2 linked regions of the Larkinella insperata genome follow. The protein of the gene in region 1 binds, or shares a complex with, the protein of each later gene. Links are inferred from orthologs where the notes say so. Each region holds a gene or a part of one and is shown on either strand. Other genes may lie near its edges.

Region 1 (3,437 bases):
CCAATTCTTCGATGTACACCGTCAATTTTTGCTTCAATTCAGCAGCCGTTGCTGCGTCGTTGAGTTTGTTATTTACAATCTTATGAATATTTGTTGGTTTTGAAAACTCTTTTGGCAAATTATTCGCCATTTTTTCCAATTGTTTCAGTTGATTCTGCTGTTTCGCCAGGTCATTGCTTAAGTTCGTCTTTTCTTTGATCAACTCAGCTTTGTCCTTTTGCAGAACCACAATTGTTTGTTCCAGTTCCTGAATACGTTGTCCGTCCGCGTTGATCCTTTCGATCAAGCTGTAGAGCTTTTCCTCGAAGGAATCCATTCGTGAAAAGACCGACGACGTATTGCTCATAAGAAGTGGAACTTATTTTCGAATCACGGCACCCAATTCTCGTTCGAAGGCCGACATCAGCCGGTTCATCGTTTTATCAATAACCGCATCGTTCAGCGTCTGGGCAGGGTCTTGCAAGATAAAACTGACCGAATACGACTTTTTCCCTTTTTCCAGATTTTCTCCTTCGTAAACGTCAAACACGTTCAGGTCGCGGAGGAGTTTGCGCTCGGTCAGGTAAGCCAGCCGGCTGATTTGCGCATAGGTGACACCCGTATCGAGTACCAGCGATAAATCACGCCTAACTTCCGGAAACCGGGATACCTCCTCAAATGCCACTTTGCCGTTGTAAAGCTTCAGCAAGTACTGCCAGTCAAAATCGGCGTAAAAAACCGCTTGCTTGAGGTCAACCTGTTTGGTCAGACCGGCTTTCACCAGACCCAGCGATACCAGCGGCTTTTTGTTGACCAGCAACGTCAAGCCATACTGGAAGATGGCAGGATCAGCGGGTTGGCTATCAGTGAATTTAACCCGGAACGATGTCAGGATTCGCTGCACCACAGCCGCCAGATCATGGTAGCTGACGCCGGCATCAGCGGGCCGCTGGTTACCCGTCAGCCAGCTTTCCGATTGCGTCCGTCCGGTCATCCAGATGCCCAGCCGGGGCCGTTCGAAAAACCGTTCGTCGTTGCGGCTGTAGATCTTCCCAAACTCAAAGATTCTCAGATCTTTCTGACGCCGGTTGATGTTGTACACCAGCGTTTCCAGGCCGGAGAAGAGCAGCGTCTGCCGCATCACCGACAAGTCTTCGCTCAGCGGATTGAGCAACTGCACGTCGGCATTGGGCAGGGTGGGCCGAACGGCGTCGTGGTAGGCCGGACGGGTCAGCGAGTTAGTCATGGTTTCGTAAAAACCGTTGGCCGCCAGCAACTGACTGGCGCGCGCCTGCAACTGATCGGGATCGGTTTCCGGCGTTTCAGACAGGTAGTCGGCCGCCAGATAGTCCGAAATCGGAACGTTGTCGAGACCGTAAATGCGCAGAATTTCTTCAATGACATCGGCTTCGCGTTCCACATCCACCCGGTAGGGGGGCACCAGCGCCGTAAAGCCTTCTTCGGACGCATCTGCCACGCGAATGTCCAGGCTCTCCAGAATCCGGGTGATTTCGGGCCGGTCGATTGCAATACCGATCAGCCGGTCAACATTCCGGTAGCGGATGGCCACCTGACGGTCGGAAACCGGATTGGGGTAAAGGTCTGTGATCGCCGAACTGACGGTTCCTCCGGCAACTTCCTGCAGGAGCAGAGCCGCCCGTTTGAGCGCAAAAACCGGCATGTTGGGGTCCGTACCGCGTTCGAAACGGAACGAAGCATCGGTTTTTAAACCGTGATGCTGGGAGGTACGCCGAATCCAGGCTGCATCGAAATAGGCCGATTCCAGGAAAATCCGGGTTGTCTGGGCCGTTACGCCCGACTTCTGCCCGCCGAACACGCCGGCAATGCACATGGGTTCGCTGGCGTTGCAGATCATCAGATCGTTGGCCGACAGTTTGCGTTCAACCCCGTCGAGCGTTACAAACGGGGTTCCTTCGGCGACGGTTTTAACGATTACCTGCCCTCCGGCAATCTGATCGGCATCGAAGGCGTGGAGAGGCTGGCCTAGTTCATGACAAACGTAGTTGGTGATATCCACGACGTTGTTGATTGGGTTCAGGCCAATCGCCCGCAGTCGCTGCTTCAGCCAGTCGGGCGATTCGGCTACGGTCAGGCCGTCGATGGTCAGGCCCGTGTAGCGCGGGGCGCCTTCCGGCGTTTCGACCAAAACCGTGACCGGCAGGTTCTGATTGTCAACCTTAAACGCATCAACCGAGGGCCATTGGACGGGCCGTTGCAAGACGGCTTTCAGGTCGCGGGCTACACCCAGGTGCGACGCAGCGTCGGCCCGGTTGGGCGTCAGGCCAATTTCAATCTGGTAATCGGCTTCCAGTCCGAAATAAGTAACGGCCGGTGTTCCGTTCGGCAGGTCGGTGTCGAGAACCATAATACCGGCGTGCGACGTGCCCAGCCCGATTTCGTCCTCCGCGCAAATCATCCCTTCGGAGGCTGCACCCCGAATTTTTGCCTTTTTAATGGTAAACGGTTCACCACTGGTCGGATGCAGGGTAGCACCGACCAGCGCCACGATCACTTTCTGTCCGGCCTGAACGTTGGGGGCTCCGCAAACAATGTTCAATGGAGCGGATTGGCCTGCATCAACCGTCGTCAGGCTTAATTTATCGGCTTCGGGGTGCTTTTCACACGTCAGGACCTCGCCGATCACGACGCCTTCCAACCCCCCGGGAATAGACTCTATTTTTTCAATACTTTCAACCTCTAAGCCGGTACTGGTTAATAACTTACCAATAGTTTCCGGATCTTCGGTCAGGCTCACCAACTGACTGAGCCATTGATATGAAATCTTCATACAGTAACTGGAAATGGATTACAAAGATAGCTATGATTCCAGTGATTAGGGCGATTTTTTTTAAATGGTAACGAGGGGCATGAACAATGGATTGCCCGGCGGCAGCCAAGCAACTTTCTTTATTTGGTTTTCATCCGCAAACTCCGGCATCAGGGTTCGGAATATTTCTCCCCGGCCTTCACGTCAACAGGAAGTGTGTTCTCGGCGGGTGGCACCGGGCAGGCGTATTCGTGGTTGTAGGCACAGTAAGGGTTATACGCTTCGTTGAAGTCGATCACCAGCCGGTTTTCCTTGACATCGTCATCGCTGAAATCCAGGTACCGCCCCCCGCCGTAGGTTTCTTTCCCGCTCGTTTTGTCCTTGAACAAAATGGACAGCGTGTTTTCGTGCTTGAGTACGAGCAGACGGCAAATCTCGTCCTGGAGCGTAAAAACCGCGTGGGCGTATTTCTCGTAAACCTGTTCGCTGCCATCGGTTAGCCGGACGACGAGTTTTTTCTTATCGGCAAACGGTTCGAGCCGGGCCTGAACGCGGTAGGCGGGGTCCGGATTAAAATAAATCAGGCGGCTTATCTGGCTTTTATCGGTAAAGGGCGATTCGTTGCTGGTTCGGAAAAACTCTTCTTTATCTTTTCGTTTCTGCGCAACTT
Region 2 (3,346 bases), 3.5 Mb from region 1 along the record:
GGAGGTTTTAACGGCCGAGGTAAGAAGTGCCGCCGAATCGAGCCGGGCCGGAGCCGCCGGTTTCGCGCTTGTGGCCGGGCTGGTAGCCGTTGAATCCACAAATTCAGTAGACATAGCCTCTTCGTCGGCCGATGAATACGACTGCGTATTGTTCCAGATGTAGTAACCGGCTCCGGCCAGCGCCACCATCACCAGTACCCCCACACCCCACTTCACCAGCGAACCGTTGCCTTCTTCTTCCGCTTCGGTTGCATACCGTGGGCGCTCCTGAACGGGGGCCCGCTCGACATACGCCGTACGCTTGGCGGGCTGCACCCCCACCGTCAGCAGTTGTTGAATATTCAGCCCTTCCGCGATCCGGTCGAGCAGTTTCTCGGGAGTTGTGTCAATCAGGTAATCCCGTTGATCGGCCAGAACGGCCGCCAGTGCATCGGCATCCAGTTTATTATCAACTACCAGCCGGTTAAGCGTTCCCAACACCAGGGGCGTTACCAGACCCAACAGCGTAATGGCCGCCGAGTTTTTAATGTTGGCGTATCCGGAAATGGCGAGTCCAATGGCGCTTTTCATGGCAGGCAGCAAATGGCTGATGCTGTTACTGCCCGATTCAACCAGCCGGTTGGTTTGCTCGGTATCGCGAAGCAAATCGGGAAACGAATTGACCAACGTACCGTCAAATTTCCCTTTCTGAATCGAATTATATAATTGATTAACCCCGATCTCCGTGGTTGTCCGTTTCATCAGACCGGCAACGACTATATGCACCAACCCCTCCAGAGCAACCCGGGTTTTCTCCGGATTTTCGTCCACGTAGTAAGCCGCACGGGAAACAACTGTATCGGTTAGGTTTTCTTTTAATTCAATTAATAAATTCATAAAGACGATATTGCATGAGGACTATCTACTAACCACATCCGCAAACGCAACGCTGAGGAGTACAATACAAGTGATAAAGTTAGACAAAAAAAAGAAGTACGGACCGGCAAGTTAAAATCCGGGCTAACTTTTAGACAAAAAAAGGATTGGAAGAAAGGAATGGCAAAAAAGAAGCGAAAAAAATTAAAAGGAACCGAGTTATTCGCTCAACCCGGTTCTTTTTCGCCAGTAATTTCCCTTCTTCCCTTTTGTTACGCTCCCTGAAACTGCCGGAGGAACCGGACATCATTTTCGGTATACAACCGCAGGTCATTGACGCCGTAGCGCAACTGCGTAATGCGTTCAACGCCCATCCCGAAAGCATAACCCGTGTATGTTTCCGGGTCAATGCCGCAGTTTAACAACACATTCGGATCAACCATGCCGGAACCGCCAATTTCGACCCAGCCGCTGTATTTGCAGATGTTGCAGCCTTTGCCGTGGCAGATTTGGCAGGAAATATCAATTTCGGCGCTTGGTTCGGTGAACGGAAAGTACGACGGCCGGAAGCGAATCTTCACGTCCTTGGCAAACATTTCCTTCACGAAGTGATAAAGCGTATCCTTCAGGTCTTTAAAACCGACGTTTTTATCAATGTACAACCCTTCCACCTGGTGAAACATGCAGTGAGCCCGGGCCGAAATGGCTTCGTTGCGGTATACCCGGCCCGGCATAATGGACCGGATCGGCCGGAAAGTGGTGTTATTCCTCTGATGCTCCATCAGGCGAATCTGCACGTTTGAGGTGTGCGTCCGCAGCAGCAAATCCGCCGGTGCCCCTTCGCTCTTCTTCTCAACGAAAAACGTGTCCTGCATGTCGCGGGCGGGGTGATTATCCGGAAAGTTCAACGCCCCGAAATTATACCAGTCGGTTTCAATTTCCGGCCCATCGGCAACCCCGAAACCAATCCGTCCGAAGATGTCGATAATCTGTTGCCGAACGATGTTAAGGGGGTGTTGGGCACCGTATAAATTAGGAATAACGGGCAGCGTCAGATCAACGGGCGATTGAACCTCTTCCGTCTGGCTGTTTTCCAGCGCCGTACTGGATTCTTTAAACCGCAGTTGGGCAAAATCCTTCAGGGAATTCAACTCCTGCCCCACGGCCCGGCGATCTTCCTGCGGTACCTGCTTTAATTGCTCAAACAGATCCGTAATCACTCCCTTGCGCCCTATATACCGTAGTCGGAACTGCTCCAACTGATCTTTAGATTGAATTTCACAGAGTTCAATCTCCTGATAAATTTCTCTGACTTTATCCAGCATACGTATTTTCTTCAATCCAGCTCACCGCAAAGATAACCAAATTCCCTGCTCCGGTAAACAAACATTTTGACCCGCTGATTAGCTCGACGGTACGGTTGTTGGGCACGGTATTGACGACAGGTTATGCGGTATCCAGCCTGAAAAAACCGCCCCTCAACACTTAACCTGTTAACAATCAACAGTATCCATTGTTACACTATCTTACTCGATCTATTATGGAATCCATCCTGAAGGAAAACATTTTTGACCAAGTGTCCACAAAATTCCCCAAAAGTGTGGAAAAAAAGTCCACCTCCCCAATTTCCCCGAAACTTCTCATTCCTTTCTACGACCGCAAAAGAACTATTTCATTGGAAGAAATTGTCCGGCTGGAGGGCTCAGGTAATTACACCAATTTCTTTCTGAAAGACGGTACGCGTATGTTGGTATCCCGTACATTGAAAGAATACGAAGACCTGTTGGATGGTGAGGCCTTCGTACGGGTTCACAAATCATGCATTGTAAATCTATGCTATGTCCGCCGGTTCTACGTAAAGAAGGAAGGTGAACTGGAATTGAACGACGGTCAGCAAGTAAAAATTTCACGTCGCCGGGCGCAGAACTTTGTGGATCGTATCCGCAACTTCCTCCCCAGCGCCGTACATTAATGCACCAGTAGTTATTTGAACCGTAATAGATCCCGTATCGCAACGTGAAGTTTACGGGTATCACCACCACGTAGAAATACGTAATCGGTCGAGGAGATATACGGGAAGTACACCAATCAGTAACATCTTAAAGGCTTGACTTTCAGACGCTTAACCCCCTGGCTAAGCCGCTCAAAGTCAAGCCTTCCTTATTATCGAACGGTGAATTAAAGTAGTTTTGTCATGTCAGTAACAACAAGTAACACACACACAAAACTCTAATCGCCATTCGCTATGGAAACGTTAGCTTATCCTTCCTCTTCGACATTACAACCGTTGTTTCCCCGGATGTATCAGCGTAATGCAAACCGCATCGCGCTTCCATACCTCAACCGCAACATTATGATCTCGGTCGATGATATAGTCAGTCTGCACGGAGAAGGCAACTATACGTTTATCACGACGCGCGATAAAAAACGTTACCTGGTTTCAAAAACGCTAAAGGCATTCGAAACCATGCTCGACCAGTCGATGTTTCTC

Evidence for each region.
Region 2: the proteins of pheT (region 1) and pheS are in contact, whole or in part, in a crystal structure (PDB 6P24), measured with the Escherichia coli proteins. The link is inferred for Larkinella insperata from one-to-one orthologs.

Annotation. Positions count from the first base shown.
Region 1 is NZ_CP110973.1:3,588,707-3,592,143, forward strand. Bases 74-3,110 are described here. They hold pheT (phenylalanine--tRNA ligase subunit beta), read right to left. Parts: upstream 2,789-3,110; coding sequence 359-2,788; downstream 74-358. Other genes in these bases: OQ371_RS14385 (hypothetical protein), read right to left, coding at 74-316; OQ371_RS14395 (DUF1684 domain-containing protein), read right to left, coding at 2,938-3,110. In the rest of the region: more of OQ371_RS14385, read right to left, coding at 1-73; more of OQ371_RS14395, read right to left, coding at 3,111-3,437.
Region 2 is NZ_CP110973.1:106,276-109,621, forward strand. Bases 155-3,100 are described here. They hold pheS (phenylalanine--tRNA ligase subunit alpha), read right to left. Parts: upstream 2,181-3,100; coding sequence 1,128-2,180; downstream 155-1,127. Other genes in these bases: OQ371_RS00250 (DUF937 domain-containing protein), read right to left, coding at 155-876; OQ371_RS00260 (LytR/AlgR family response regulator transcription factor), read left to right, coding at 2,396-2,827. Also shown: more of OQ371_RS00250, read right to left, coding at 1-154; OQ371_RS00265 (LytR/AlgR family response regulator transcription factor), read left to right, coding at 3,101-3,346.